DNA from 3 places in the Paenibacillus sp. FSL R7-0273 genome. Region 3 is predicted to be linked to each of the others. Evidence: predicted binding sites of a transcription regulator. Region 3 holds the regulator's gene; each other region holds the start of a gene.

What was found. The regulator Rex, encoded in region 3, represses fermentation and respiration genes when NADH is low (regulators of the CRP and FNR family bind a similar motif). The targets are predictions, from matches to a motif close to TTGTGAAATATTTCACAA.
Region 1: a site for Rex is predicted at 1,322-1,339, ahead of adhE (bifunctional acetaldehyde-CoA/alcohol dehydrogenase). Genes of this name have one in related genera too.
Region 2: a site for Rex is predicted at 8,811-8,828, ahead of pflB (formate C-acetyltransferase). Genes of this name have one in related genera too.

The regions. Positions count from the first base shown of each region.
Region 1 is NZ_CP009283.1:4,996,753-5,006,978, forward strand. Features, by position in the region: gene adhE (bifunctional acetaldehyde-CoA/alcohol dehydrogenase) at 1-1,246, opposite strand, end outside; gene R70723_RS21645 (ABC transporter substrate-binding protein) at 1,602-3,074, opposite strand; gene R70723_RS21650 (carbohydrate ABC transporter permease) at 3,219-4,091, opposite strand; gene R70723_RS21655 (carbohydrate ABC transporter permease) at 4,093-4,920, opposite strand; gene R70723_RS21660 (response regulator) at 5,132-6,466, opposite strand; gene R70723_RS21665 (cache domain-containing sensor histidine kinase) at 6,483-8,276, opposite strand; gene R70723_RS21670 (peptide ABC transporter substrate-binding protein) at 9,421-10,226, opposite strand, start outside.
Region 2 is NZ_CP009283.1:4,986,393-4,996,618, forward strand. Features, by position in the region: gene R70723_RS21605 (cache domain-containing sensor histidine kinase) at 1-1,522, opposite strand, end outside; gene R70723_RS21610 (carbohydrate ABC transporter permease) at 1,549-2,379, opposite strand; gene R70723_RS21615 (carbohydrate ABC transporter permease) at 2,379-3,263, opposite strand; gene R70723_RS21620 (extracellular solute-binding protein) at 3,355-4,761, opposite strand; gene R70723_RS31675 (HIT family protein) at 4,971-5,408, opposite strand; gene pflA (pyruvate formate-lyase-activating protein) at 5,596-6,336, opposite strand; gene pflB (formate C-acetyltransferase) at 6,460-8,721, opposite strand; gene adhE (bifunctional acetaldehyde-CoA/alcohol dehydrogenase) at 8,985-10,226, opposite strand, start outside.
Region 3 is NZ_CP009283.1:4,733,631-4,743,856, forward strand. Features, by position in the region: gene R70723_RS20345 (cell wall elongation regulator TseB-like domain-containing protein) at 324-842, opposite strand; gene R70723_RS20350 (amidohydrolase) at 908-2,209, opposite strand; gene R70723_RS20355 (redox-sensing transcriptional repressor Rex) at 2,196-2,849, opposite strand; gene dinG (ATP-dependent DNA helicase DinG) at 2,971-5,829, opposite strand; gene R70723_RS20365 (tetratricopeptide repeat protein) at 5,944-6,585, opposite strand; gene panD (aspartate 1-decarboxylase) at 6,700-7,083, opposite strand; gene panC (pantoate--beta-alanine ligase) at 7,076-7,918, opposite strand; gene panB (3-methyl-2-oxobutanoate hydroxymethyltransferase) at 7,968-8,834, opposite strand; gene R70723_RS20385 (biotin--[acetyl-CoA-carboxylase] ligase) at 9,160-9,960, opposite strand; gene R70723_RS20390 (CCA tRNA nucleotidyltransferase) at 9,950-10,226, opposite strand, start outside.

The DNA.
Region 1 (10,226 bases), 260 kb from region 3:
CGATGGCGCCGTGTGTCGAAGGCGAATTCACCAGAATACGTCCTGTCTGCAGGCGGTGCGAGAACTTCATGATTACTTCTTCATTATTCGAGTGGATCGCCGAGCTGTGGCCCATGCCGCCGAATTCAACAATTTCTGCAGCGCGCTCGATACCCTGATCAGCGTTCTTCACTTTGTAGCAAGCCAGAACCGGGCTCAGCTTCTCAGCGGACAGCGGATATTTAGTGCCTACGCCTTCGATTTCAGCAACCAGAATCTTCGTGCCGGCCGGAACCTGAATTCCGCACATTTCAGCGATCTTCACAGCGGATTGGCCTACGATTGCCGGGTTAACTGCGCACTTTTCTACATTCATTGCACCGTTAGTCAGCTTGGCAGCTTCATCTTTGTTGACGAAGTAGCAGCCGTTCGCAATCATCTTTTTCTTCACTTGGTCAAAAATAGCTTCTTCAATAATAACAGCCTGCTCGGAAGCGCAAATCATACCGTTATCGAATGTTTTGGAAAGGATAATATCTGTTACAGCCTGGTCAATGTCAGCACTTTTCTCAATGAAGGCAGGTACGTTACCAGGGCCTACGCCGAGAGCCGGCTTGCCGCAGCTGTAAGCTGCTTTAACCATTGCGGATCCGCCTGTTGCCAGGATCAGTGCAACGTCAGGGTTGTTCATCAGTGCATTTGTCTTATCCATGGTAGGAAGCTCGATCCATTGGATGAAGTTCTCAGGCGCGCCGGCCTTTACGCCTGCATCATGAAGAATTTTGGCTGCTGCGGCGCTACACTCTTGCGCTGAAGGGTGGAAACCGAATATAATAGGGTTACGTGTCTTAGCGGAAATCAGAGCTTTAAACATCGTGGTGGATGTTGGGTTGGTTACCGGTGTGATACCCATTACAATTCCGACTGGTTCGGCAATTTTCTGGAAATTCTCGTAGGCGTTATCCTCAATAACTCCTACGGTTTTGTCATACTTAATTCCGTGCCAGATATATTCTGTTGAGAAGATGTTCTTCGTAATTTTGTCTTCGTATACTCCGCGGCCTGTTTCTTCGACAGCAAGTTTCGCCAGGTACATATGTTTGTCGAGACCTGCCAATGCCATTGCATGAACGATTGTGTTAACCTGCTCCTGATCCAGTTCCATGAACGCATCCAGGGCTTTCTTTGCTTTATCCACCAAAGTCTGAATGTATTCTTCAGCGGTGGTTTGTTTCACTTGGGCGGCGACTTCGTTCTTAACTGCCATCTCCCTCGTCCTCCTGTCAATTTTTAGGTTGTTTTTCTCTACACATTTATCTTAACACATCATTTCCGTCTTGTATAGTGAATTCTTTCACAAAGTATAAAGTTTTTTTGATTTGTTTTCAAAGCGCTTACATTCAATCATATTCAGGTTTATTACCCATTTTTTATGTATTTTACTTGGTTATATTTAACTGAGGAGGCTATTCATGCCCGGACTGCAGTCCTTTCACATGTTTTGGGCGATCATACCTTGTCACATTTTGTCCTGATTTGACATTGCAAAGAAAAAGACCGGCTGTCCTCCAGGATCGGAGGCTTTGCCGGTCTTTTGTCTGCACTAACCCACTATCTGTCTGCTACTCAACTGTAATAGTATCGAAGAATTGCTCCTGTACCGTTTTGGCTGCGGCATCGAGCTGGGCTTTGGAGTCCGTTCCTTTTTTGGAGAACAGCTCCTGGATCACGTTGGACATCGTTGCATAGTAGTCCTGGGTGTTGTACTGGGCTTCCGGCTTACCGTCAAGCAGTGCCATAATCTCCGGATTGTATTGATATACAATGTCTGAATATTTGTCGTAAACAGCTTTGGTTTTCTTGCCGAACTCAGAATCAGCAGCATAGTAGTCCAGAAGCGGCGGGATAAAATATTTGCCGTCTGCCTTGCGCTGCTGCAGAATTGCATCAAGCGCCTCCAGGCCCTTATCTGAGAAATAATCGAACGTGATGTAACGGAACGCCATTTCCTGCTCATCCTTGGAGGCGTTCGGATTGATTACGAGATAATCCCCGCCGAGTACACCGGTGTGCTTGCCGCCCTTTTCAGCCGCAGGCATCGGATAGGTCAGCACATCCGCCGGCTTGAGTCCGCCCTGGTTCAGCGCCTGCTCGATTACACCGTCAGAGCCGGCCATAACCATCGCTGTACGTCCCTGCTGAAATGCGCCGACCGCATCGCCCCAGCCGAGTGCCCAGTCCTGCGGAATGGCTTCCGCTTCCCATCTCAGCTTTTTGTAGAAATCCAGCGCCTTAACACCGGCTTCAGAATTGAAGGTAGCTACAACCTTGCCGCCCTCCACGTTCTGAATCTCCCCGCCTGCTTCAAACAGGAAGTTAGTCCAGTTCCAGCCCGCTTCGTTGCCTTTACCCATTGGTGCAATGCCGGAAATACCTTTTTTGGCATCGGCTACACCCTTGGCGGTATTCAGCATGTCATCCCAGGTCCAGTCCATCGGAGGAACGGTTACACCTTTATCATCCAGCATTTTTTTATTGATCATGGTAGTGGTGACATAGCCCTTTTGGGTTACACCGTACATTTTGCCGTCAATCAGGAACTGGTTCTGCAGCACCGGATTGATCTGCTCCTTGTACTCATAGGCGTTCCACAGCTCGGTGATGTCGGCCGCCCAGCCTTTTTCCACCAGGAATTTGGCTTCCGTCGCATACGTGTTGAAGAAGGTCGGCGCCTCATTGGCTGCCATTTTGATGCCGATTTCGCTGACACTGTACTGCCAGTCGTCCTTGATGATCTCTACATTCGGATATTCAGCCTGGAACCGTTTGATCCGGTCGTCTTCCTGTGCGCGCATTTCGGTCAGGTCCGGCGTCGGATAATGGATTTTGATTGTTACTTTTCTCTGGGTGATATCGTCCGCAGGCGCATCTGTCGCAGCAGTGCTGTTATCCGCAGCTGTAGCCGCCGGCGCCGGAGTCCCTTCCCCTCCTGTGTTCCCCTGGGCATTTCCGTTGTTGTTATTGTTGCCGCCGCAAGCGGATAACAACGAACCTGCCACAAGGAGACCTGCTAATACGCTGGAAAATTTACGCATTGAAACTCCCCTTTTCAATTCATAATTAGCTTACAGATTCATCTTAAAAGAGAAACCGTTTACAAACGAGGTGTATTTATATTGCTTTCATGTGCAGGTTTACGATGGTGCGCCTTCATGTTAAATGGTCCGGCGTGCCGCGCCTTAGCCTTTTACCGCCGACAAGGCCACGCCGCGCATAATAAACTTCTGGAAGATCAGGAATACAAGTATCGGCGGCAGCGACACGAGAAAGAGAATGGCAAACTTAATGTTTGTATTGAGCGCCTTGACGCTGATTACATATTTGTAGATCGAGGTCGCCAGCGTATATTTTTCCTCGGAATGCATGACCAGTGACGGCCAGAACCAGTCATTCCAGGCGGTGGAGAAAATAAAAATTGCCAGCGTAGCAAAAATCGGCACCGACAGCGGCACTGCGATCACAAAAAAGCTTCTCGGCTCCGAAGCCCCGTCGATCCGCGCCGCTTCAAAGATTTCCGGATGAATGCCGTCGAAGAAATTTTTCAGCAGCAGAAAATAAAAGGTGTTCGCTCCCGCCGGCAGCCAAAAAGCCGCATACTGGTTAAGCAGGCCCAGCTCCTTCAGATTGACGAAGTTCGGAATCATATAGCTTGTCGCCGGAATAAACAGTGTCATCAGGAAAAAGAAGTAGAACGCCTTGCGGTAAGGCACGTTCATCCGCGAAATGCTGAATGAGGCCATCCCCAGCACGACAAGCGTCATAACCATGTTGCCGGCAAAAATATAAATCGTGTTCTTGAGATACTTGAGCAGATCAATATAATTCACCGCATCCTTCAAATTGCCGAAATGCCACTCCTGCGGGAAAAAATGCGGCGGAAACGAGTTGACCTCGACATTCGATTTCAGCCCGTTGAACATTGTCATCAGAATCGGATACATCATCGTGAACACCATTACCGCAATGCACAGCACCATAATACCGTAGACAACCTTGTTGCTTGTCTTTTTCAGATCATGCTCAGACAGAATTCCTCTCTCCACGCTCTTCATCCTAATTATCCTCCTTATTCAGCCTGAACTGTAAAATGCCCAAACCGCCAAGAACGATAAACATCAGCATGCCAAGCGCCGTTGCCGTGCCGTAATCCAGTCTGGTAAAAGCATACTTCACAATCAGCAGCGCATAGGTCAGCGTTGTCTTGTTCGGCCCGCCGTCCAGCAGCGCCAGCTGGGACTGATAGCCCTGAGAGGTCGCGATGATCTGCAAAATCAGCATCAGGATGATCAGGTTGCGCAGCGACGGCAGCGTAATGTGGCGGATCCGCGCCCACACCCCGGCTCCGTCAATCTCCGCCGCTTCATACCAGTCACGCGGGATGCTGAGCACAGCCGCCAGATAGATCAGCATCCCCGAGCCGAACTGCTGCCACGTCTCCATAAAGACAAGTGAGAGCATCGACCACCTGCTGTCCGTCAGGAAAGGGATCTGATCTGCCCCCATTGTCCCAAGCAGCGCATTAACAGGACCGACAGGATCATACAGCCACCGCCACAGCCCGTAGAGGACAACCGCAGGCATGACATAAGGCAGATAAGCCGCCACCCGGACGAAGCCGCCGAACTTCCGCAGCTCAGAGATCGCAATGGCGAAGGCAATCGGTACCCAGAAGCCGACAACCAGACAAAGCAGCATGTAATATAGTGTGTTTTGGATCGCGATCAGCACATCTGGGTCTGTCAGTGCCCGCGCATAATTTTCAAATCCGACGAAGCTGTTTCCCTTAACAAAATCCACCGTATAGAAGCTGTACAGAAAGCCTTTAAAAATAGGCACCCACATAAACATGATGAAAATTACAATGGCGGGGACGAGGAACATATAGCCCCAAAAATTCTTTTTCCAGCGGTTCTGCTTATAAGGCTTGCTCTCAAGCTTGGCCGGCAGTTTGTCGTGAAGTGCAGCGGTCTGATTCATCTGGCTCCCTCTTTCCTTTTGTCTTCAAGCACTTTGGCAAAGTGCTTCCTACCTTAATTGTAGGAAAGGCGGGGGACGCTGCACATGTGTATATCTACCGAAGTCATGAGCGTTCTTACTTCTTCAGCTCGCTCGGGCTGATGCCGTAGTATTTTTTGAAAATCTTGCTGAAATGCTCCGGCGACTCATACCCGACCCGTTCAGCAATTTCGTAGCGGCGCAGATCGGTATGCTGAATCAGCTCACGGCTTTCCTCCATCCGCAGCTTAATTACATATTCCCACAGGTTGTGGCCTGTATTTTTTTTGAACAGATAGCTCAGATAATTGGGGCTAACGTGATTTTTTTTGGCTACCTCATGTATCGTTAAGCCCTTCTGGGCGTAATTTTCATCGATATACTCCTTCGCCTTCTGGACGATCAGGTTGCTGCGTGTGTGAAGCTCCTCGGCGGAGGGTTCACCTGCACCGGTATAGCTGTTCCAGTTAAAGTCCCCGTAATAGAATACGTAGTGGTCGTTGTGCTCCTTATTCCAGAGGATGGCCCGTGACGCCTGGCGGTTCAGCACCTCCATGAACGGCAATCCCTTGAGAATCTGGCTAATCCCGATGACCGCGTTCAAATGCAGAAATTTGTGGATGTTAAAATGAAGGCTGCGGCCCAGCACATCCAGCCTGCTGACCTGACCTCCTCCGGCCTCCTCGTAGCTTTTTTCGTCCCACTGGATGATTACGGTAATCTCCTCCTCCGGCGAGTAAAAGGCTGTCGAGTCCCATTCCTGATCCAGCAGCTCTTTGGCGATGTTAAGCGCGCCGTAACGCAGCAGTCCCCGGTCACGCAGACTGTAAGGAGCTCCGCTGTCTGCGCCCGGAAGCGGCAGCTTAATCTTGAGCACAGCAAAGTAAGGGCCCTGCAGCTTCAGCTCATCGAGCTTGCGCATCCGCTCTTCGGCGCCCATCACGGCGGCAGAATCAGTAAGAAGGCTGTTCAGCACCTCGCTGTAGGCCGGCAGAGGCTCTTCGAGCCGGAAGCTCTCGCCGGCTCCGGCCATGAAGCCGGCGAGCTCGGGCGAAGGACGGTCCATTTTGAGCAGCACATTCCGCACAGAATCCAGAAACTGCTCGCTGTTCAGCGGCTTGATCAGGTAATCCTTTGCCCCCAGCCTCACAGCCATCTGGGCATACTGGAACGTTTCGTGGGCCGAAATGACAATCGCCTGCACCCACGGCTTCGCCAGCTTGGCATGCTGCATCAGCTCGATGCCGCTCATCGCCCCCATCTGGATGTCGGTGACAAGCAGATCTACCTCCTCCATCCGGATGCAATCCAGTGCCTCGAAGCCGCTGCCTGCCGTATAAATATTACCGATATCCAGTCCGGAGGAAGCAAGCAGATTGCTGAGGCCTTTACAGATAAGCGGTTCATCGTCCACAACCAGAATATTGAACATTTGCGGATTCCCCCTTCTATTCTTGAACTTCTGTTTTGGGCAGCAGAACAGCCGCAACCGTTCCCCCTCCGGCACGCGGACCGTAGGTGATGCCGTAATCCGGGCCATAATGCAGCTGCACCCGCTGGTTAATATTGCGGATGCCGTAGCCGCTGGCCGGATTCGGGCTCTCATCTTTCAGTATCCGTGTAATCGCCTCATAGTCAGCCTGCTTATAGCCATTGTCTTCTATTGTAATCAGCACTCTATCCTCCATAGCGGCAGCAGTGATGATAATCTCCCCGTCCTCCTCCATATTTTTGACCCCGTGGATAATGGCGTTTTCGATCAGGGGCTGGAGGGTGATTTTGGGAATCAGATTGCTTTTGGTTTCCGCTGCAATGTTCCAGGTCACTGTGAACACGTAATCGTAGCGGTGCTGCTGCAGCTTGATATAGGCGCCGGCATGCTCCAGCTCCTCCTCCAGCGTAATCAGCTCCCGGCCGCGGCTCAGACTGATCTTCATCAGCTTGGACAGCTCCTTAATCATTTCCGCGGATTCGACGTTGCCTTCCAGCGAGCTTTTCCAATAAATACTCTCCAGGGTGTTATACAAAAGATGCGGATTGATCTGCTGATACAGCAGCTGCAGCTGTGACTCCTTCTGCTTCAGCTCCATCTGGTATTTGTACATAATCAGGCCGTTCAGCCTGCGCGCCATATCATAGGTTGAAGAGATCAGCACGCTGACCTCGTCATTGCTGCCCCGCTTCGGCGTTTCCGGCACCCGGTTGCCCGGCTCATACTTACGCACAAAAAAAGCCAGCTTCTGCAGCGGTGTCATCAGCGAACGCCAGAAATACGTAATAATGATTAAGCCGAATAAGGCGTATGCAACAGTTATGTACTGAATGACTCTTTTCATCTCGTTCTGCTGCTGGAGCAGCGCTTTTACCGGAACCTTGTAGACCAGCTTCTGCCCGAGCATATGATTATTGTTCACCACATAGATGAAGTCATCGGTAATCACGTCCACGGTTCCTTCCGGATCACCGATTTCCGCCCCGTCCGGCAGCTCAATAATCTCCCCCGTGGAGCTGGTGCTGGAGGCAAGCACCCTGTTGTTCATATCCGTCAGGTAAATTTCCCCGTCCGGCAATGAAATCGACTTCAGTGATTCGCCGATTTTGGCCTCCATTTTGGTGACCACCAGCACGCCGATTGTTCCCGCACCGAGGTATATGTTATTGACTGCCCTTACATAGGTAAGCGTCTTCAGATCCTCAGCCTGCGGACTGAGCCGGTCCATGAACATCAGGTAGCCCCGGCCCTTTTGCTCCACCGCCTGCCTGAACCAGAACGGCTCCTCTTCCTTGGTAAAAAAATAAACGCCCGCCTTCTTCACCTGCGGAAAATTGGGGGCGAAAAAATAATAATTGTTCGGATCATACACATACAGCGAGTAATAAATGACATCCCCGCGCTCCGCACCCTGCGAGTAGCTGCCCAGCAGCTTTTCTATCGTTTCGTAGCGCTCCACCCGCTCCATGATGGGATCAAGTCCGCTCATATTCAGCTGCTGCAGAAAAGGATTCTGGATTACCGTCGACGTTATTTTATTGACTGTATCGATGTCACGGTTGATGATCGCAAAATTCTGCTTGTTCAGCTCCACATAGGCGTTGGTGACATGGCGCTTCAGAACCTGCTCGGCCTTGTAATTGCCGTAACTATTGAGAACCAGAATGGGAGTAAGCATAATGACGAACAGCAGAATCAGCTGCTGCTTGACGTTCAGCCGGACAATCGGCTTGATCAGCGCGGACAACACCCCGGAACCACCTCCAGTTTCAATAATATAACAAATGAAGAAGCGCTTACATATGTTTATTTTAAAGTTGTTTATGTGGGATTGTATGCAATTTTTGCGGCTGGCGTTTTTTAAAAAGAAGGGGGATATAGTCGCTGCTGCGCGGAGCGTTTGGGCTTACGGCCGCTGTTGTCTGTGGATTTCTTGATTGGAAACCGCTGTCCGCGGTGGAAATCCCCAGACAAAGGCGGACGCTACGCTCCTCCAGCTCCAAACCTCCACTCCACTGCTCCATCCCTTTTAGAGAGAACGCAAAGCACAAAAGATTGCTTACGGGGTGTCGGCAGGGGGCGGGAAGGGGGATATAGTCGCTGCTGCGCGGAGCGTTTGGGCTTACGGCCGCTGTTGTCTGTGGATTTCTTGATTGGAAACCGCTGTCCGCGGTGGAAATCCCCAGACAAAGGCGGACGCTGACGCTCCTGCAGCTCCAAATTTCTGCTCCATGACTTCCAGCCTCTTCCGGAAACTGCAAAGCACAAAGATTGCTTACGGGGTGTCGGCAGGGGGGGGAGGGGATATCGTCGCTGCTGCGCGGAGCGTTTGGGCTTTCGGCCGCTGTTGTCTGTGGATTTCTTGATTAGATACCGCTGCCCGCGGTAGAAATCCACAGACAAAGGCGGACGCTGACGCTCCTGCAGCTCCAAACCTCGACTCCGCCGCTCCATCCCCTTTTTAGAGAGAACGCAAAGCACAAAAGATTGCTTACGGGGTGTCGGCAGGGGCAGACTAACAGCACAATTTGCAAATTAAGTGGAAAAACATCATCTATTTCGTCACCAAACAACGTAAAAAGCATATTAATTGGAAAAACGTTACTTAATTATGGCGATATCAGTCAATGTGAGGTTTTACAGAAAAATAGATGAACAATTTCCACCTAATCCGCTCAAATGCTGAAAAACGGACGAATTAGGTGAACAAAATCAAACTAAATCCAAAAACAAACAATCAAACAAACCAATTTCAAAAGCAAACAGGCCAGCCGGACTTCCGGCTGACCTGAATGACGATGCGGCCCATTGTGCAGAATCTGCCGGGCCAGACTGAGTGTCTTAGAGAATGTGTTAGAGAGTATGGTAAAGAGTTTGCTAGAGAGCATGGCTGACTATTTTAAATAACCTCTAGTAAACGCGATCGAGCCGTCAAAATCCACATATACACCGTGAACATTCGGCTGCTTCAGGACATCCGCTACATAATAGTACAGCGGGAGGATGACCATTTCATCGATCAGCAATTTCTCGGCCCTGGTATACAGGCGCATCCGTTCGGCGGGGTCCTGCTTTTGCCGTGCCTGCAGGATGTAGCTGTCATACAGCTTACTGCTCCAGCCGGAATCATTATCTGCGCTCCAGGATGTAAAGTATTCCAGAAACGCAGCAGGGTCATTGTAATCCGCCCGCCAGCCTGCTCTTGCCACCGTATAGTTCTGGCTGTAGCGGTTGTCCAGCAGCTCATTCCAGTTCTGAACCTCAACAGTCGCCTTGATGCCCAGGCTTTCTTTCCAGCCGGAAACGATGAGCGAGGCAATCCAATCATGATTTTGCTCCGCATTCACAATAATGCTGAATTCCGGCAAACTACTTAAGCCTTCTTCCTGCAGTCCCTCCTGCAGCAGCCTTTTGGCCAACTTAATATCCTCTTTAAAATATCTGGTATCCTTAATTTCTGAACGGAAGGTTTCATTAGCGCCATGAATGGCTGGAGCAACATCTCCATAAGCCGGAGTACCGTAAGGCAGCCCCTTTCGGTCAACCGCCATTGCGAGAGCTTTACGTATCTTCACATTATTAAATGGAGCTTCATTTACATTAAACTGATAATAATATAAACCGGCGTACGGATAAGTATATATTTCATTATTTGTATAAGCGGCTATCTGGTCATAATAATCAATCCTTGTATTTTCAC
Region 2 (10,226 bases), 250 kb from region 3:
GGCCATGGTATCCGATCCCCTCGAAGCCGTGCTGAATGCTGTTCTCTACCAAGGGCTGGAGCGTCAGCTTCAAAATGCCGCAGCCCAGCAGCTCATCCGGTATCTCAATCTCATAATCAAATAAATCCTCGAACCGGAACTTCTGGATATCCAGATAATTGCGCAGATGGGTAATCTCCTCCTGCAGCGTAATTTCGTCCCGGTCCTGAATACTGATGCGCAGAATGCCGGCCAGCCGGTAGACCATCTCACTGACCTTCCGCCCCTCATTCTGCACCGCCAGCACATTGATCGATTCCAGTGTATTGAACAGAAAATGCGGCTTAATCTGCGCCTGCAGCACCCGCATTTCCGCCTGATTTTTGCGGTGCTGCTCGACCTGAATCCGGTTGAACAACATTTGGATCTTGTTCATCAGATCGTTGATGCCTCTGGCCAGGAGAGTCATTTCGTCGTTGCCCTTTTCCTCTACCCTTGTTGTCAGGTCACCATCCTCTACCCGGCGCATGAAGCGGACAATGACGGCGATTCCGCCGGCAATCCGGTTCATAAAGAACAGGTTGAAGATGACCGCAGCCAGAAGGCACAGGAAGATCACGGCCACGAACCAGCGGGCGAACACCGTAACCTCACGGGACAGGGAGTCCCACGAGGTAACCGAGACCAGGCTCCAGGGATAGTCCTTGAGATGATAGACGGACAGGATGCTTTTATCGCCGGCGAACTCCGTTCTGAAGCTCTGGAAGCCCGGCTTATACGTCATTTTTTTAGCGGTAAATGAGCTCAAATCCTGCCCGTCCAGACCGTGGTCCGGATCAAGCAGGATCATCCCGTTATCATTCACCAGCATGAAGGACACCTTCTGGCTGCTGTCGCCTATTTTCAAATTTCGGAAGATCGATTCGAACTCCCAGTTTTTGATCTGGACCACCAGAATGCCGATATTCTGAAAGAAGCTAAGCTCCTTGATCAGACGAATCTGCGTGAATACCGGCTCCGTTCCGGTCAACTCAGGATATTCATGCGGTGCCAGCCACTTGGGTACACCGTTGAGCTCCATTACTTCCTCGTACAGCTCACTTCCCTTGAATTTTTCGTACGGAAGCGTCCGGAAGTTTTCTTTGGTGAATACCGAGACAATCTCCGAGCTGCCTTTTCCGTTAAAATTGTACAAAAACGCGTAGCTGATCGACGGATGATTATACAGCAGACTCCGGAAATTGCGCTGGCTGGCGTTCAGGCTGAGCTGCTCGGCATCCGTCAAATCCTGCTTGGAGGGATCATCCGCACTGAGTGCCATATGGAATACTGAAGTCGCAATCCCGTTATCCGTTACATTGTTCATATCCTTGAACACATTGGAGATGCTGTAGCTGATTGCTTTGAGTGAATACTCGGACTGCTGGCTGTACTTCTTCTCAATGGAGTTATACGTGACGAAGAACATAATCATACCAAGGGTAAAGAGCGGAATAATGATCAGGCCCAAAAAAGCAGTAAATAATTTATAGCGCAAATTCATGAGCTGCGCTCCTGACTGTAGTTAGGTTAGCCCTTTACGCTGCCTGCCGTTACACCTTCAATTATTTTCTCCTGCAAAATGGCATAAATGATAACCACCGGCAGCACGCTGTAGACGATACCGGCAGACATCTGCGCATAGTTCATCTGATACTGATCACGGAATTGGACCATTCCCACCGGAAGCGTGCGCAGCTCATCATTGGAAAGAAAATAGTTGGCCAGCAAAAACTCATTCCAATTTCCCAGGAAATTGACGATGAATACTGTAACCATGGCGGGGACCGTCAGAGGTACAATAATCTTAGCAAAGATACCCGGGGCCTTCAACCCATCCATTACCGCTGCTTCCTCAATTTCACTGGGAAGTGAACGCATGAAGGCAGCGAGAATGATGATCGTAAACGGGATTGCATTGGCAATATACGGAACAATAAGCGCCCAGTGGGTGTTTAGAATATGCAGCTTACGCACAATCGTATAAATCGGCAGCATTAGCGCATTGTTCGGAATCAGCATTCCGACCAGTACAAACGAGTACAGCAGTATATTCCAGCGGCCGTGGCGCATCCGGGTAACAGCGAACGCGAACATACCAGCCAGTATAATCGATACTACCGAAGCAAAGACCGATATATATAAGCTGTTAAAAAAGTACGTGCTGATCTTCGCATTGACCCAGGCTTCCACATAGTTATTGAATACGAACTCCTTCGGAATACCGAACGGGTTCAGGGCAATAGAGTTGTTATCCTTTTTTACCGATGAAAAAAGCACAAACAGAAACGGAAACAGTACAACCAGGAGATACCCAAGCAGTGCAGCATGCGGCAGACTTTTTTTCAGGGCGCGCGGCATCAGTATTCAATCCTTTCACTACGCCGGTTAAACAGCAGCTGGTACACCACTGTAACGATAAGCGTAAATACGAAGATCAGGACCGCAATCGTATTGCCGTACCCGTATTTAAAGTTCGTGATTGCATACTTGATCATATAGGTGGCCATAACCTCCGTTGAACCCGCCGGTCCGCCTTTGGTCATAACGATGACGATATCGGCAGCCTTCATTGCCCCGGCAATAGAGAGCATGATTACCACCGAAATAATCGGCACAATCAGCGGCAGGGTGATCCGTGTAGCCCGCTGGAAGCCCGTAGCGCCGTCAATTGCGGCTGCTTCGTCAAGCTCTCCGGGAATCGACAGAATCGCTGCAAGCACCATTACAATGTAGAATCCGGTCCACTGCCAGGCGTTGGTGATCAGAATCGACAGCATGGCAAACCGTTCATCGGACAGCCAGTAGACCGGCTCTATCCCGACCAGGCCAAGCAGCTTGTTGAACAGGCCGATATTGGGCTCGTAGATAAAGCCCCAGAGGATACCGATGACTGCTGTCGACATAATTGAAGGCATGAACACCGCTGTTTTGTATAAGCCCTTAAGTTTCTTGACGTTGGCAATCAGCAGGGAGAACAGGACAATCAGCGGAACCTGGATAAAGACAGAGAACAGAATAAACCAGCCGTTATTCTTCACCGATATCCAGAAGCGGTCATCACCGAGCGCTTTTTCGTAATTTGTCAGTCCGGTCATTTTAACCGTATCGGAAACTCCGTTCCAGCTTGTAAGACTGTAGTATATGGAGCTGAAAATTGGATAGATAAAAAAAATCAGGAACAGGGCAAGTGCAGGAAGAACAAACAGGATGAAGACGAGCGGATTTCTGAGCGCTTTATTCATGGCTACCTCCGATGCTTACGAATCTGGGAAAGGTCCTGCGTTGTGAAAAAAATGTACCCTGGCAGGCACCAGGGTACATTTCAATGGTTGCCTACTCCACAGCTGCGTTCGCTTCTTCCTGAATCTTCTGCAGCTCTTCACCCATCTTCTCAGGAGTCGTCTGGCCGCCGATCAGCTTCTGGATCTGGATGTTACTGATCTCAGTAGTTACATCAGCCTGCACCAGCGAGTCAAACGCCGGGAAGGAGGATGCCGAGTTATTCAGCACCGCTACGATTTCTTTCATCAGATCATCAGTAATGTTCGCATCCAGCACCGACTGGTCCAGCTTCATTGCCGGCAGCACGCCATCCTCTACCAGACCGCGCAGCTGCATTTCTTCGTTGTACATATTTTTGATAAAGGATTTCACAGCTGCCAGCTGGCGCTCATCCTCACCTGCGGAAGCAGAGAACCCGTAGCCGTTGTTCACATCCCGCATCAGCGCTGTCTGGTCACCCGCTCCCCCTTCGACCGCAGGAATATTAAAGAATCCAACCTTGCCGATCAGGCCTTCACCGGACTGGCCGGCCTTAAATACGGAAGATTTCCATGTACCGTCATACATCAGAATCGCTTCACCGCTGGTGAATTGAGTCGTATATTCAGCATATTCGAAGCCAAGCTCGCCTTTTTTGAAGTAGCCGTTATCGACCCACTCCTTGTATTTGGCGAAGCCTTGGACAACGCTCGGGTCACTCCACTTTGCTTCACCCGTCGCGAACTTCGCTGTAACATCCGGTCCGGCATAGCGGGACCATAGGTGGTTAGCCAGCATCAGCGGCACCCAGCCTGCTTTGGAGGCACCTGCCAGCGGCACCTTCCCATCCGCTTTGATATCTGCCAGCTGCTGCTCCAGCTCGGCGAAGGTGGCCGGTGCTTTCCAGCCTTTGCTTGCGTAATATTCCTTGTTATAGAAGAAGCCCTCACCGGAGCCGCCAATCGGCAGTCCGTAGATTTTGCCTTCGTAAGTGAAAGGGTCCAGATTGGAGAATTTATCCCTAATGCCCAGCTCTTCGAGAATAGGGGTCAGATCCAGCAGCTTGCTTTCCTTCGCATAGATCTTGGAATCCGGGCTGCCGAACAGGTCAAAAATTTCAGGCGGGTTGCCGGCGGCCATCTCTCCGCGCAGCTTTTCTTTACGGTTCACATCCGAATCCACACCATCCAGCTTAAAGGTCAGGCCCGGCACCTCTTCCTGCACCTTGCCGACCACATCCTCCAGAATGGCCAGACGCTTTTGCTTGTCAGCACCGACCTGTGTATGGCGGATCGTCATCTCAAAAGGCTCTGTATTCGCAGGCTCTTCTGTAGCAGGGGCATTAGTTGCAGCCGTTCCGCTGTTTGTAGCTGCGGCTTCTCCGTTGTTACCTGTATTATTGTTGTTTCCCCCACAAGCAGTCAACAGCGCAGAAGATACAAACATCAGGGACAGCAGCATTGCTATACTTTTTCTCATTTCGGGTGACCCTCCCTATTTTAATGATTTCCCTTACTTCTTTATTATAGAAAACGCCTTTTGTAATCGTAAGGTTAACATTCATCTACAACAGGGATAAAAATCTCTAATGTAAGCGAATACATGTCATTTATCTAACATCGAACGTCATTCAAAACAACATTTCATTGCATTTGCTGCTGTAAAGAATAGTTAAAACGTCACCTAACCTATACATTACTTTTGATTTTTTGTGCAAAATATTCCCTAAGCCTGACTGAATAGAGGTTCCGTTCCTCTGCCGTAGTCCTTATGGCTTTGGAAGTGTAGAGCTGATCGTCCTTGTAGCGCGGAAATACATGAAGATGATAATGCCACACATCCTGGTTGCCTGCCGGCTCATTATGCTGCCGTGAAGAGACTCCGTCACACCCGTACGTTTCCTTTAGTGCCTTAGCTACTTCAATTTCCAGCCTATGTATGCGGTCGGAGAGTTCTCCTGTCAGACTGTAAATATTCTCAATATGTCTATTGGGGATGATAAGCACATGTCCGGGATTTTCTGGCCACCAGTGTGAGGCGATAAATGCTGTAACGAGCTCATCATGGTACAGAATGTCCGATTGCCTGGAAAGAACATGCTCGTTTTCGGTCCCTTGTAGAAGCAGGCAGAAAGGACACTGATCCTAACTGATAGTAATTGATTAAATTGGCTCCTTATATGTATTCAATGGCTAATATACCATGAGTTAACCTAATGCAACATGAGCTATATTGCCTCTACAGCCGCCAAGCAAAAAAGCCGCCCCGCAGCAGGCGTCTGCTGTCAGGAACGGCTTCATTCATCTGTATTCATTATTTAACCAGCGCTGATTCTCTGCGTCCTTCTTCAATCAGCCGGTACGCACGCTGTACTTCCTCATCGCTCGGGGAAGGTACTCCTTCAAGCTCATAAGGACGGCCAAGCTCTTGCCATTTATAAATCCCCATCTGATGATAAGGCAGGATTTCGAACTTCTCAACCCCGTTCAGGGTTCCGATAAAACGTCCAAGGTTAAGCAGGTCTTCTTCCTTATTATGAATGCCGGGTACATATACGTGGCGGATCCACATCTTGCGGTTATGGTCAGACAGCCAGCGGGCCAGCTTCAAGGTACGGTCATTAGACTTGCCTGTCAGCTTGATATGGGCTTCGTCGTCAATATGCTTCAGGTCCAGCAGGACAAGATCGGTAACATCCAGCAGATCGCTGATCTTCGAGCCGTCATTGTAGCCATTGGAATCAAGAGTGGTATGCAGATTCCAGCGCTTCTTTACTTCTGTAAACAGCTGCTTCACGAAATGCGCCTGCAGCGTTGGCTCACCGCCGGATACAGTCAGGCCGCCCCCGGAAGTCTTATAATAATTCAAGTAAGGCTCGATTTCCGCAAGCACTTCTTCGAGTGTCATTTCCTTGCCTTCATTCAGTCCCCAGGTATCCGGATTGTGGCAATATTGGCATTTAAGCAGACAGCCCTGCATGAAAAGCACGAAGCGGATTCCCGGGCCATCCACCGTTCCAAAGGTTTCTAAAGAGTGGATATGTCCTTTAACCATATGAGGTCATCCTTTCGAAAAAAAACTTAAAATTTTAATCATTTCAAGGCAAGAGTTTACCGCCCTCTTGCAAGGGCGGCAGCTCTGTGGTTTATTTCAGTTCCTGATGTCCAAGAACAAATCTTACATTGAAGAGTGGAACGTACGATTGATAACGTCCAGCTGTTGTTCGCGGGTCAGCTTGATGAAGTTAACAGCATAGCCGGATACACGAACAGTCAGTTGCGGATAGTTCTCTGGGTGATCCATAGCATCGATCAGCTGCTCACGGTTAAATACGTTAACGTTCAAATGCTGAGCGCTATTGTGGAAGTATCCGTCCATCATGAATACCAGGTTGGACTTACGGGATTCTTCGTCTTTACCCAGCGCCTTAGGAACGATGGAGAACGTATTGGAGATACCATCCTGTGCATCGGAGTAAGGCAGTTTAGCAACCGAGTTCAGGGATGCCAGTGCGCCCTTCTTGTCGCGTCCGTGCATTGGGTTAGCACCTGGTGCGAATGGCTCGCCTTTTTTACGTCCGTCTGGAGTAGTACCAGTCTTCTTACCGTAAACAACGTTCGAAGTGATTGTCAGTACCGATTGAGTCGGAACAGCGTCACGGTACGTTTTGTTTTTGCGGATCATTGTCATGAAGGTTTCAACCAGCTCAACTGCGATGCTGTCAACAGCGTCGTCGTTGTTACCGTAGCAAGGGAATTCACCTTCAGTTTCGAAGTCGATGGCAATGCCTTGTTCGTTGCGGATCGGTTTAACCTTAGCATATTTAATTGCGCTCAGGGAGTCAGCAGCAACGGACAGACCAGCGATACCGCAAGCCATTGTACGCAGAATGTCGCGGTCATGCAGCGCCATTTCGATGCGTTCGTAGGAATATTTGTCATGCATGTAGTGGATGATGTTCAGGGTGTTAACGTAAGTCTTAGCCAGCCACTCCATCATTGGTTTGAAGCGTTTCATTACTTCGTTGTAATCCAGATACTCTGAAGTGATAGCAGGGTATTCAGGACCTACCTGTGCACCGGATTTCTCATCCACACCGCCGTTGATTGCGTACAGCAGGGCTTTTGCAAGGTTGGCACGGGCTCCGAAGAACTGCATCTGCTTACCGATGCGCATTGGGGATACGCAGCAGGCAATTGCGTAATCATCACCCCAGTATGGACGCATTACATCATCGTTCTCATATTGGATCGCACTGGTTTCGATGGATACCTTAGCGCAATATTTCTTGAAGCCTTCAGGCAGCTTCTCAGACCAGAGTACAGTCAGGTTCGGTTCCGGTGCAGGTCCCAGATTGTACAGGGTGTGCAGGAAGCGGAAGCTGTTCTTGGTTACGCGGGTTGTTCCGTCTTCAGCCATACCGCCGATGGATTCTGTAACCCAAGTAGGGTCACCAGAGAACAGTTCGTTATAGTCAGGCGTACGCAGGAATTTCACGATACGCAGTTTCATTACAAAGTGGTCAACGATTTCTTGAGCTTGCTCTTCTGTAAGAGTACCTTCTTCGAAATCACGTTGTGCATAGATATCAAGGAAAGAAGATACACGTCCAAGGGACATTGCCGCACCGTTCTGCTCTTTAACTGCTGCCAGGTAACCGAAGTATACCCATTGAGTAGCTTCTTTGAAGGAGTTAGCCGGTTTGGAAATATCAAGACCGTGAGCGGCAGCCATTTCTTTCAGCTCGCCCAGAGCGCGGATCTGCTCGGACAGCTCTTCACGCAGACGGATTACATCTTCAGTCATAGAATCAACTTCAAGCTCAGTCAGCTGCTGTTTCTTATCTTTAATCAGGAATTCAATACCGTACAGAGCAACGCGGCGGTAGTCGCCGATAATGCGTCCGCGGCCGTAAGCATCAGGAAGACCTGTGATAACGCCGGATTTACGCACTGCTCTCATATCAGGTGTATATGCATCAAATACGCCTTGGTTATGCGTTTTGCGGATATTCGTGAACATTTCGACAATGTTATTCGGAAGCTCGAAGCCATAAGCCTTAGTAGCATCGATCATCATCTTGATACCGCCGAACGGCTGGATGGAACGTCTGAAAGGAGCATCAGTCTGTACGCCTACGATTTGTTCCTTATCCTTGTCGATGTAACCTGGGTTATGGGAAGTAATAGTGGAGACAGTATCCAGGGAAACATCCCATACGCCGCCTCTTTCTCTTTCTTCCTTGCTCAGCTGGGAAATGATCTTCCACAGTTCAGTAGTGTTGCTTGTTGGACCTACGAGGAAGTCTTCGTTTCCTTCGTAAGGCTTGATGTTTGTTGTGATAAAGTTATTAACGTCAACTTTCTTGGCCCATTTACCTTTTGTAAAACTTCTCCAACCCGACTTTACCTCTTGTACATCTTTTTCAATCACCGACATGCTAAATCCCTCCATTTATATATTTATTATATTTGTAGAGATCGCGGGCTTGAAGGTTGATCCCGTGTCTCGTGATCCCAAAGATATGGTTGTTATAAAATTCACAATCACACTTTCATATCTCGGGCTCGTTGTTTATATAAACATTTTAGTTTATTTTCTGAAAAAGGACTGTGACAAATATCACCTTTCCGGTGATATTTGTCACTACCATCCAGTCCCATATTAACCTTTAAACTTATCTTTTACCGGGCAATCACCAATTAAACGTCAAATCTTCCGTAGAAAGCGTTGCGGTATACATCAGCCAGCTCACTTACCAGCGGCAATTTAGGGTTAGCTGTTGTACATTGGTCTTCAAATGCACGGTCAGCCAGGTAATCTACACGGGATTCGAAATCCTTAGGATCAAAGCCCAGGGCAGAGAATGATTCTTCGATGCCGAGCTTCTTGTTCATGTCGCGGATCGCGTTGATCAGGCTTGTTACGCCCTCTTCAGTAGTACGGGCCGGCAATCCCAGAATGCGAGCAATTTCGGCATAACGCTCATCAGCTACAAAGTGCGAATATTTAGGGAACGAAGCGAACTTCGTAGGCTTCTTGGCATTGTAACGGATAACGTGCGGCATCAGGATCGCATTGGTGCGGCCGTGTGCGGTGTGGTACTGTCCGCCCCATTTGTGCGCCAAGCTGTGGTTAATGCCCAGGAATGCGTTAGCAAACGCCATACCTGCAAGTGTCGATGCGTTGTGCATTTTCTCACGGGCAACCTTATCTGCCTGCAATGCGGATTTTTCCAGGTACTGGAATACCAGCTGAATCGCTTTGATTGCCAGACCGTCGGAGTAGTCGCTTGCCATTACAGATACATAAGCTTCAATAGCGTGAGTCAGTACGTCCATACCTGTATCAGCAACTGCAGTTCTTGGCAGGCTGTATACAAACTCCGGATCAATGATCGCTACGTCTGGAGTCAGCTCATAATCAGCCAGCGGATACTTGGTGTTGTTGCCGGCAGTTTTATCAGTGATAACTGCGAACGAGGTTACTTCTGAACCGGTACCCGAAGTAGTCGGAATGGCAACGAATTTCGCCTTTTGACCCAGGGTAGGATATTTGTATACGCGTTTGCGGATATCCATGAATTTCTGTTTCAGGTTGTTGAAGTCTACATCCGGGTGTTCGTAGAACAGCCACATGCCTTTGGCAGCATCCATCGGAGAACCGCCGCCGAGTGCGATGATGCAGTCCGGCTGGAATCTGTTCATCATTGCTGTACCTTTTTCAACGGTAGTTGTCGATGGATCCGGCTCAACTTCCGAGAACACTTCAATCGCTACAGGAGTCTGGCGCTGGCGCAGGTAGTGCTCAACTCTTTCCACGTAACCCAGTTTAACCATCATAGGGTCAGTAATGATTGCTACACGAGTAATGTTAGGCATTTTAGCCAGGTATTGTGTGGATCCTTTTTCAAAGTAGATCTTGTCAGGTACTTTAAACCATTG
Region 3 (10,226 bases):
CGATTCCGCAAAAAATTGTGAATATATTTAAAATTTTTGGTACTAATTTTTGGATATTCCTGCTTGGCTTCTTTTTCATATCGGCAAAAAAGACATGAATGATGAGCTCATTCATGTCTTTTCTTTGTACAATCAGCCTGCTTTCCCCAGCATCACTGGAATCCGCCCGGGCATAAAGACGTATAATCTTTACATTTGGCAGCTTGCTATATTATTTATATATCATAACAGGCATATCCCGCCATATACGAATATCTGATTAACAAAACAAAGCAGCAGGCAGACCATTACGTCTACCCGCTGCTTTTGCCATTTGTGCCGTCTTATTTGCTAGGCAGGCTGTATCCTTCCCCGATTGCCGTAGCGTCGGCAAAACGGTAGAAACGGTAATAATACCGGCCATCCTGCTTGTAAAAGACCTGCCAGGCATATTCCCCGTTAAATACGCCGGGCAGAAGCCGCCGGATATTGGCACCCGGCAGCTCCGCAGCAAGCTTGTCCTGCATCTGCTGCTCTGAAGTGCCGCTGGCCAGCTCGGCAGCATAAATATCGTTGTCGCCCCCTGCCGGCTTACCGTCAAGTGTAAAGCGGACCCAGACCATCAGCTTGGTTCCGGCCTCATTGGTGCCTGTAAGCACCCAATAAGACGAGTTTTCGTCCCAGACAGACTTCTGGGCCTTGGTCACTTCAGTCAGCCCTGCACGGGCTCTGGCCACTTCCTTGGCCGCGCTGCGCTCAGCCCACTGGTCCTTCATAATATAGGCATAGAACTGCCCGAGTCCGAACAAAAGGAGCAGTACCGCACTGACCGCCAGCGGAAGCCATTTTTTCCTTTTCCTCAAAGCGCAGCTCCCTTTCCTCTATAAAACTCTGTACGCCAACGGATTACCCGTAGCAGCGTAATACATTACCGCTTGAGCAGGCTTTCAAAGGTTTCCTGCGCCTTCCGACGGATTTCCTCTTCGTCCAGCGTCAGGCACTGGCCGTGCTTCACAACCTGCTTACCGTTAACCCAGACATGCTCTACATCCTTTGCACTGGCCGAATATACAGCATGTGAGAGCAGGTCGGAATGCGGCAGCAGGTGCGGCTGGTCAATATCAATCGCAATAAAGTCCGCCTTCATCCCTGCAGCCAGACGGCCGACATTGTTCAGGTAGATCGAGGCCGCCCCGTATTCTGTCGCCATCAGCAGCGCTTCCGGTGCAGGAACAGCCGTCGGATCACCGCTGACCCCTTTATGGATCAGTGCCGCCAGCCGCATCTCCTCAAACATATCCAGATTGTTGTTGCTGGCTGCCCCGTCGGTGCCGAGCGAGACCTTGACTCCTGCCTTCAGCAGCTCAGGCACACGGGCAACTCCGCTCGCCAGCTTCAGGTTACTGCCCGGATTATGAGATACTCCGACATTGTATTTGGCCAGAATTTCAATTTCTTCATCATTCAGATGGACGCCGTGGGCAATCAGGGAAGGGCGGGTGAACATACCCAGCTTTTCCAGATGCGCAACCGGACGAAGACCGTAATCTGCTACATTCTGTTCCACTTCATGACGTGTCTCGGACATATGGGTATGCATCGGCAGATCCAGATCATGGGCTGCCTGTACAAACTTCATGAAGAAGTCCGGCGGACAGGTGTATGGAGCATGCGGCGAGAGCATGGCTGTAATTCTGCCGTCCGCTTTGCCGTGCCAGTTACGCGCAAACTCCACAGCTTCCGCGAGCTTCTGGTTCTGCACATCCTCAGGGCACAGGCCGATGGCGCCGCGCATAAGTACTCCGCGGATACCAGACTGCTCTGTAACCTCTGCCACCCGGTCCATGTGATCATACATGTCCAGGAAGGTTGTAGTTCCGCCCTTCAGCATTTCAAGCACAGACAAGGCGGTTCCCCAGTACACATCATCGCCAGTAAACTTCGCTTCCATCGGCCACATCTTTTCCTGCAGCCAGCTCTGAAGCACCATATCGTCACCATATCCGCGCAGCAGCGACATCGCCGCATGGCCATGGGTGTTGACCAGTCCCGGCATGAACAGCAGACGGCTGCCATCGACCGTCAGGACGCCTTCTCCGGCCGCAGGCTTATCTTCCCCTATGTAAGTGATCAGATCGTCCTCTATCATCATATAACCGCTCAGCACAGGCTGAATGGAGCCGGGTACCAGAAACCGCCCGCCCTCGATTATCGTTTTATTGCTGTTCATCTTTAACTTCTTCCTTTCCGTCATGCAAATAATAGGCAAGGCTCTGCAGATCCGTTGTAAAGTCAGCCGCATGAATGCGGATGGACGACGGTGTCTTCAGAATAACCGGCGCAAAATTAAGAATGGCCTCAATGCCCGATTCCACCAGAATATCAGCAACATTTTGCGCTTCGCTGTCCGGTACGGTTATGATGCCGATCCGGATTCCCTGCTCACGGATGGTCCGTCCAAGCTCCTCCATCGGCTGAACCGTCAGGGAGTTGATCTTCTGGCCCACCTTGGGTGCATAGGAGTCGAATACTGCAGTAATTTTCATTGTATCCTTAAGGTAAGCATTGTAATTCGAAAGGGCATGGCCCAGGTTACCGGCCCCGACCAGAGCTACGTTGATCTGCTGGTCCAGCTTGAGGATGTGACGGATTTTTTCGATCAGATAGGATACATCATAGCCGATGCCCTTCCGGCCAAAATCTCCAAAATAAGCGAGATCCTTACGGATCTGCGCCGGATTAAGATCCAGCTTCTGTCCCAGCTCCTGGGAAGAAACGGTTGCAATTTCGCGCTTCTGGAGATCATTCAGGAAACGCAGGTACACAGGGAGCCTGCGGACGACAGCCTCCGATATTTTGTCCGATTTCATGTCTTCTCCTCCTAAATTTTAGTATAACTCTGCTGTGTATGAAATCCGCAACCATCTCCCTCATCTATTCACAGGAGGCGGTTGCGGCACTAGACAAATATTAGATAATGACGTAAAAAGGTTATGAAATACCGCCTTCCAGCCATTCCTCGATTCTCGGAACCATCTGGTCGGTCAGCATATGCTCCATCTTGGGACCCGGCAGCGAATACAGGAAATACTTCCCGTAATAAGACTCTATTACCCTGGTATCATATACAATGACAATTCCCCGATCCTGGGCGGTGCGAACCAGCCTGCCAAAGCCCTGCTTGAAGCGGATAACCGCCTGCGGCACTGACAGCTTCATGAACGGATTCTTCTTCTGGGCCTGAAGCAGCTCCGACTTCGCTTCTGCAAGCGGATGGTTCGGCGGCTGGAACGGCAGCCTGACTATCGCCAGGCAGGTCAGCGCATCTCCGGGAATATCCACACCCTCCCAGAAGCTGCTCGTGCCAAGCAGAACAGCTGCAGGGCTGTCCTGGAAGCGGCGGATCAGCTTGCTGCGGCTGCCCCCCTCCACTCCTTGTCCCAGCACTGCGATGTCTTCAGTAGCCAGCGCTTCCTTGAGCGGGTCGTAGACCTGCCTCAGCATTTTGTAGGAGGTGAACAGCACCAGCATGCGCCCTTTGGTTGCCACTGCAGCCTCAGCAAGCGAGTGCACAAGCCGGTCAACAAACCTGGCATCGCCTACACTGCCCTTCACACTAGGAAAATCCCGAGGTATTACAAGCAGCGCCTGCTCGCGGTAATTAAACGGTGAAGGCAGCAGTGCGGTCATCAGCCTGTCCTGCTCTACAGCCTCTCCCAGGCCGAGATTATCTATCATGAACTGGAAGGATTTATCTACAGACAGGGTGGCCGAGGTCAGCGTTATACTCTTCTTCTTATCGAAGAACAGCTCTTTGAGCTGGGTGCTGACATCCACCGGAACAGCATACAGCTGCAGGGATTTACCGCGGTAGTTGCTACTGCCCTCCATCCAGTACACAATATTCTCGTCATTCAGGCCCATGAAGAAGCGGATCTGCTCACGTATGGAGGCCAGGTCCTTAAACAGTCCGCCGATGTCAGTCACCAGACTGTCCGAGGAGGACTGGCTGTCCGTATCGCGCATTTCGCTGAGCATCTTGTCGCCTCTGCGGATAATATCACTAAGGCTGAGATTCAGGGTGTTCTCCAGGGCCGCCAGCTCTTCCCAGTCCCTTGGCTTCTTGCCGGGATGCAGCCGCGACACCAGCTGTCCGGCTTCACCGGCAGCCGCATCGCTGCGGTCAGGCAGCAGTCCGAACAGCTTATCGCTGAGCACATCCCATGTCTCCTTAACGGTCAGCAGATCAGGATAGATCCGGTCAATGACACCGCTCCATTCAGAGGCCTGTTCGCTTCCTGAAGACTGCAGGGTCTGGCGCAGCGCCGGCAGCTGTCCGTTCCGGCTGTCCTTATACAGCCGTGTCAGGGTATGGGCTACCGTGAAATACTTCATCTGCATACCCAGATGCTTGCCCGCCACGTCCTCCAGATGATGGGCCTCATCTATGACAAGATGCTCATACGCGGGCAGCAGCTGATGTCCGGCCTTCACATCAGCAAACAGCTTGGAGTGATTCGTGATAACGACATCGGCAATGCCCGCTTCATGCTTGGCCCGGTGATAGTAGCATTTCCGGAACCAGGGGCAGGCTCTGCCAAGACAGGAATCCGTATCGCTGGCAACACTCTCCCAGAAATCGCCGCCCCGGCCGCTGAGGTTCAGCTCCTCATCGTCGCCGGACTGCGTCTGGGTGAGCCAGACCAGCATCTGAGCTGCCGTAAGCGATTCTTCCCTGGTGCTTACAAAGTCTTTATTGTTTATTTTATGTTCAAACTTGCGCAGACACAAATAGTGCCCTCTTCCCTTAAAGACGGCAGCTTTGAATGCAAAGGGAACCACAGTAGTCAGCAGGGGGATGTCGCGCTCACGCAGCTGATCCTGCAGATTGATAGTATGGGTGCTGACCATCACCTTCTGGTCTGTCCGCACACTATGGTAAATAGCCGGCAGCAGGTAGCCCAGCGATTTGCCGGTGCCGGTGCCCGCTTCAATCAGCAGATGCTTCTCCTCCTGAAGGGCTGTCTTTACTTCGCCAATCATAATCTCCTGTGCTTCCCGTGCTTCATACTGGGGTAAGGTATCCTTCAGCCTGGTCGTTACCTCGGCCATGTAATCCTCAAAGGATACATTCTCCAAAGGATTGCCGGAACCCTCCTCGCGCGGCGGAGCAAGCTCATTCCAGTCGCCGACGGCCAGTGCCAGCTGACGGTGAAAGGTCAGCTCGCCCTCGGGCTGGAAGGTCTCCATCTCCCGTTCACGCAGCAGTCCGTCGAAATACCAGGCCAGATCGCTGTCTTCACCAGCGAACAGCTCATTCAGCCGCTGAATGGTCAGCAGCGGCAGGCTGTACAGCTCGTCCAGACATTTAAGCAGTACAAGCGCTGTGGCCAGCGCATCACTGTCTGCCTGATGCGGCCGCTCATGCGTCAGTCCAAAATGTCCGCTGACAGCACCGAGCTGGTACGTGGACAGCGATGGAAAGCATATTTTGAGAAAATCAATCGTATCGAGAATTCTCCCCTGAAACGGCAGATAACCGCAGCGGTCCAGGGCATTCTGTAAAAAGTGAAAATCAAAAGCGACGTTATGCCCTACAAGCACAACATCGTCCAGCAGCGGGACCAGCTCCATCATCATTTCGTCCAGCTCCGGCGCATCTGCAACATCTGCATCGGTAATGCCGGTCAAGCCTGTAATAAAAGGAGGAATCGGTGTTCCGGGCTTGACATAGGACCCATATACCCGGGAAACAGACCGGTCTTCTTCTATAATGGCAAGGCCAACCTGGATGATCTCACCCACAGATTGGGTTCCCGTAGTTTCAAAATCAAGCACGGCAAATTTCATTGTAAGTTCTATTCCCTTTCACTTGAGACTCCATATCAGCATAACAGAAGTTACGTAAAAAGGCGATGCAAGCCGCTTGTCAAGTGGATGCATCGCCTAAATAATGGGCTATGATTACAGAAGCGAAACAAGCTGATCCCCAAACTGGAGCTTCCCGCCTTTTTTGCGGCAGACCTCAAGGTTGAGATTCGGCTCCGGCAGGGCCGGGTCGTGCTGCAGAGATAAACCAAACAGCTCACTCGCCTCAAGGAAGCGCTCCTGGGAGGCCCTGATGCAGCCGAGGGCATTATAGATCATTGCCTTGAGCTTGCTCTCCCGGATCAGGGTAAGCATATGGTTCAGGTGACTCCAGGCCGTCTCACCGTCACCCTCCTGCAAATAAGCCATTGCCAGATACAGGCGGGCAGCAAGGCTGTCCGGATACCTCCTGATTACCTCCTGAAACTGCTGGATGCATTTGCCGTACATCAGCAGCTTGTAATAGCCCTGACCCCGGACAAAGGAATCCATGGCAAGCTCAGGAGCCTCCTGCGGCGCAGCCTCTTCCTCCGGCTCAAGCTGACAATCCGTCTGCTCCCGGAACTCACTCAGCTTCTCGGCAAAGGCCAGCCATTCATCCATTACTCGGTCGCTGAGCCTGTGAAGCATGTTGTACTTGCGGATCAGATCATTCCGGTATTCCCCCTCCGCAGAGGGGTAGTCGCGGGCAATCTCCTGGAGCATCTTGTTCATCTCAGCAAATAAATGTTGAAACATCGGGCCATCCCCCTTTACTGAACATGAAATCAGCCTAAGCTTGCCTGCCTTCATTTTTCGCAAAGTGGGGGCCGTTCATCCCTGCCATTGATTACATGATCCGCTGCAGCCGCCTCAGGCGATCGTTGCGTGAATCTCATGGTCAGCCAGCTTGACCGGCTTATTGTCACCATCTACAAATACAACCGTCGGCTTGTGGCCGGCCAGCTCTTCTGAGGATAACATGGCATAAGAAATAATAATCACTGTATCTCCGGGCTGTACCAGACGGGCTGCTGCCCCGTTCAGACAGATGACGCCGCTGCCGCGCGGTCCGGGAATAACATACGTTTCCAGACGGGAGCCGTTGTTGTTGTCAACAATCTGCACCTTCTCGTTCTCCAGCAGGTCGGCCGCCTCCATCAGATCCTCATCAATCGTAATGCTGCCAACATAGTTAAGATTAGCCTCAGTCACTGTCGCGCGGTGGATTTTGGATTTCATCATATGTCTAAACAAGGGCGGGAGCCTCCTTTGGAATAAATACATTATTGTCAATCAGCCGGGTTCTGCCGAATTTGACTGCCAGCGCAATGATAATTTCACTGCCGGAGGCAGTAAGCAGGGAGCCTGATTCCAAGGTCTCCAGATCCGGGAAGGTCAGAATTTCAACATAATCGATCACGGCTAGCGGTGCAGCCGATATTTCAGATACTAGAAGCGCCCGGGCTTCATCCGCAGTACGCACTGTACCCTCATCCATTGCCTGGCGCACAGTCTTCAGTGAACGGGACAGCACAAGCGCCTGGCTGCGTTCTTCTGCTGACAGATAGACATTGCGTGAGCTGAGCGCCAGCCCGTCATTTTCGCGGATGATCGGACAGGCAATAATTTCTACATTCATATTGAGGTCGGATACCATCCGGCGAAGCACTGCCACCTGCTGGGCATCCTTAAGCCCGAAGAATGCATAATCAGGCTGGACCATATTAAACAGCTTGTTAACAACAGTGGTTACACCGTCGAAATGGCCGGGCCGGGAAGCGCCGCAGAGTCTTGTAGTCAGTGAGGAGACAGCGATCCTGGTAAGAGTCTGCTGCGGATACATTTCCTCCACGCTTGGAATAAAAACAATATCTGCACCTTCGCGTTCGGCAAGCTCCAGATCACGTGCTTCATCACGCGGATAGGAGGCATAATCTTCATTCGGGCCGAATTGCAGCGGATTGACAAAAATGCTCATCACCACCGTATTGCTCTTCTCACCGGCCTTGCGCAGCAGACTGGCATGTCCTTCATGAAGATAACCCATAGTCGGCACAAACCCGATCGGGGTATGCCCCCCCTGACGCATATAATCAAGCGCTTCGCGCAATTGCGCTACTGTTCTGACTACTCTCATCTTACTTCACTCCTTTTTTGGCAGCGCCGTATAAAGATTCCAGTACCTGCTCATCCGCTTTAAAAACATGGTTCTCAGCAGGGAAGGAACGCTCCTTCACTTCCTTGACGTAGCTGCTGATTCCCTCACGGATGATGCCGCCGACGTCGGCATAGGTTTTGACAAAACGCTTCTCCCGGTATGGCGAGGCATAGCGCACGAGATCATGGAACACAAGCACCTGTCCGTCGCAGTACCTGCCCGCCCCGATGCCAATTGTCGGAATGCTGAGCGCCTTCGTAATGGCTTCCGCCACTTCTTCCGTTACCAGCTCCAGAACGATGCCGAACGCGCCGGCCGCTTCAAGCGCCTTCGCCTCATCCATCAGCCGCTGTGCATCCTCGGGGTCTTTACCCTGAATCCGGTAGCCGCCGATCATATTGACCGACTGCGGAGTCAGTCCGATATGCCCGAGAACCGGCACCCCCGCCTTCGTAACCGCAGACACGGCATCGCAGATTTCAAGCCCGCCCTCCATCTTCACAGCATGGGCACGGCCCTCCTGCATCAATCTGCGCACACCGCGCAGCGTCTCATCCACGCTTCCGTGATAGGTCATGAACGGCATATCCGCCACGATAAAAGTGTTCTGCGCCCCCCGGACGACAGAGCGGGTATGGTAGACCATATCATCGATCGTCACCGGCAGCGTCGTATCATAGCCGAGCACTACATTTCCAAGTGAATCACCGACGAGGATCAGGTCAATTCCTGCCTCCTCCGCCAGCAGTGCCGAAGGATAATCATAAGCGGTCAGCATGCTCAGCGGCACACCGTCCGCTTTCATTTTTTTCATTTTTACAATGTTTAGTGCATGTTTGTCAGCCACTCTCTCCATTCCCCTTTTCGCAGTTAAAATACGCGTAAACGCGCAAACAAAAAAACCCTTTAGCATAATCGGCTAAATAGGTCCGAAGGGCAAAAAAGAGTCACTCGCGATCGTCCCTTCTGTCTCGGTCCTTACGGCTCAGAGCAGAATCCAACGTAACCGTGTTGTACAGTTATGAAGGTACATCCAAAAGCAATTACTCAATTATTGAAGCCTAGCCGGAGTACAGTTCGCAGTTCAGCGATACCGTCTCTGTCCATAGTATACCAAAACCTGACGGCAATTACACGAAAAAAATATGACAAGGGATGGAACCCTTGTCATATCAGATCATTTCTATCTCACCAGACAGAATGCTGGTGATATTTCCAGCCTCATCCTGCAGCAGCAGTCCGCCGTTCTCGTCCAGCCCCACCGCTCTGCCTCCAGAGCGGCCCTGGGATGCATTTAAGCTTATCTGGCGTCCGAGTGTCACCGACATGTCTTCCCAGAGCTCCTTCACCGGCCCAAAGCCCTGCTCTAAATAGAGGCCATATAAATATTCCAGCTCAGCCAGCACAGCCCTAGTCAGCTGTTCACGGTCAACCGGAATACCTCCGCCTTCAATCAGCAGGGAAGTGCCGACCCCCTGGAGATCATCCGGGTAGTCCTCAGGGGTCAGGTTGGCGGAAATCCCGATTCCGGCGATGGCATAATGCAACCCGCCTTCCCGGAGGGAGGATTCCAGCAGGATGCCGCAGATTTTGCGGCCGCCGGCCAGCAGATCATTCGGCCATTTAATTCCGGCCGGCACACCGGTCACCTCACGGATTGCCGTACAGACGGCAACCCCGGTGAGCAGTGTAAGCTGGGGCGTCAGGGACAGAGGCAGATCCGGACGGAGCACAATGCTCATCCAGATTCCCTTGCCCTTTGGCGAATGCCACTTCCGGCCCATACGTCCCCGGCCGCCGGTCTGCTCCTCGGCACGGACGGCTGTTCCCTCGGGGGCACCTGCCTCGGCCAGCTTTTTGGCTTCCTCCTGAGTCGAAGTCACCGAATCAAGCAGCTGCAGGCGGTCCTGCCAGCCGGGAACGAAGCTATCCCGGGCCGTGAGGCCGTGTGCAGGCTTTCTGTCATCGTTCATCTGCATCCATCCTTCTTGCTTCCTGAAGCAGCACTTGTTGATTATTCGGGCAGTCTCCTGCCGCTACAGCCAGCAGCAGCTTATTCAGCAGCGCACCAAGCCAAGGCCCCGGAGCCTTTCCAAGCAGGCCGGCCAGCTCCTTGCCGGAAACTGCCAGCTCGGCAAGCGTGCGGACCGGCATCTCCGCGGTCCATGACCGCAGGGTCGCCGGCGGGATGTACCGGATCGACGGGGCTGCGCCGCTGGTAGCGTGCAAGGCGGCCTGG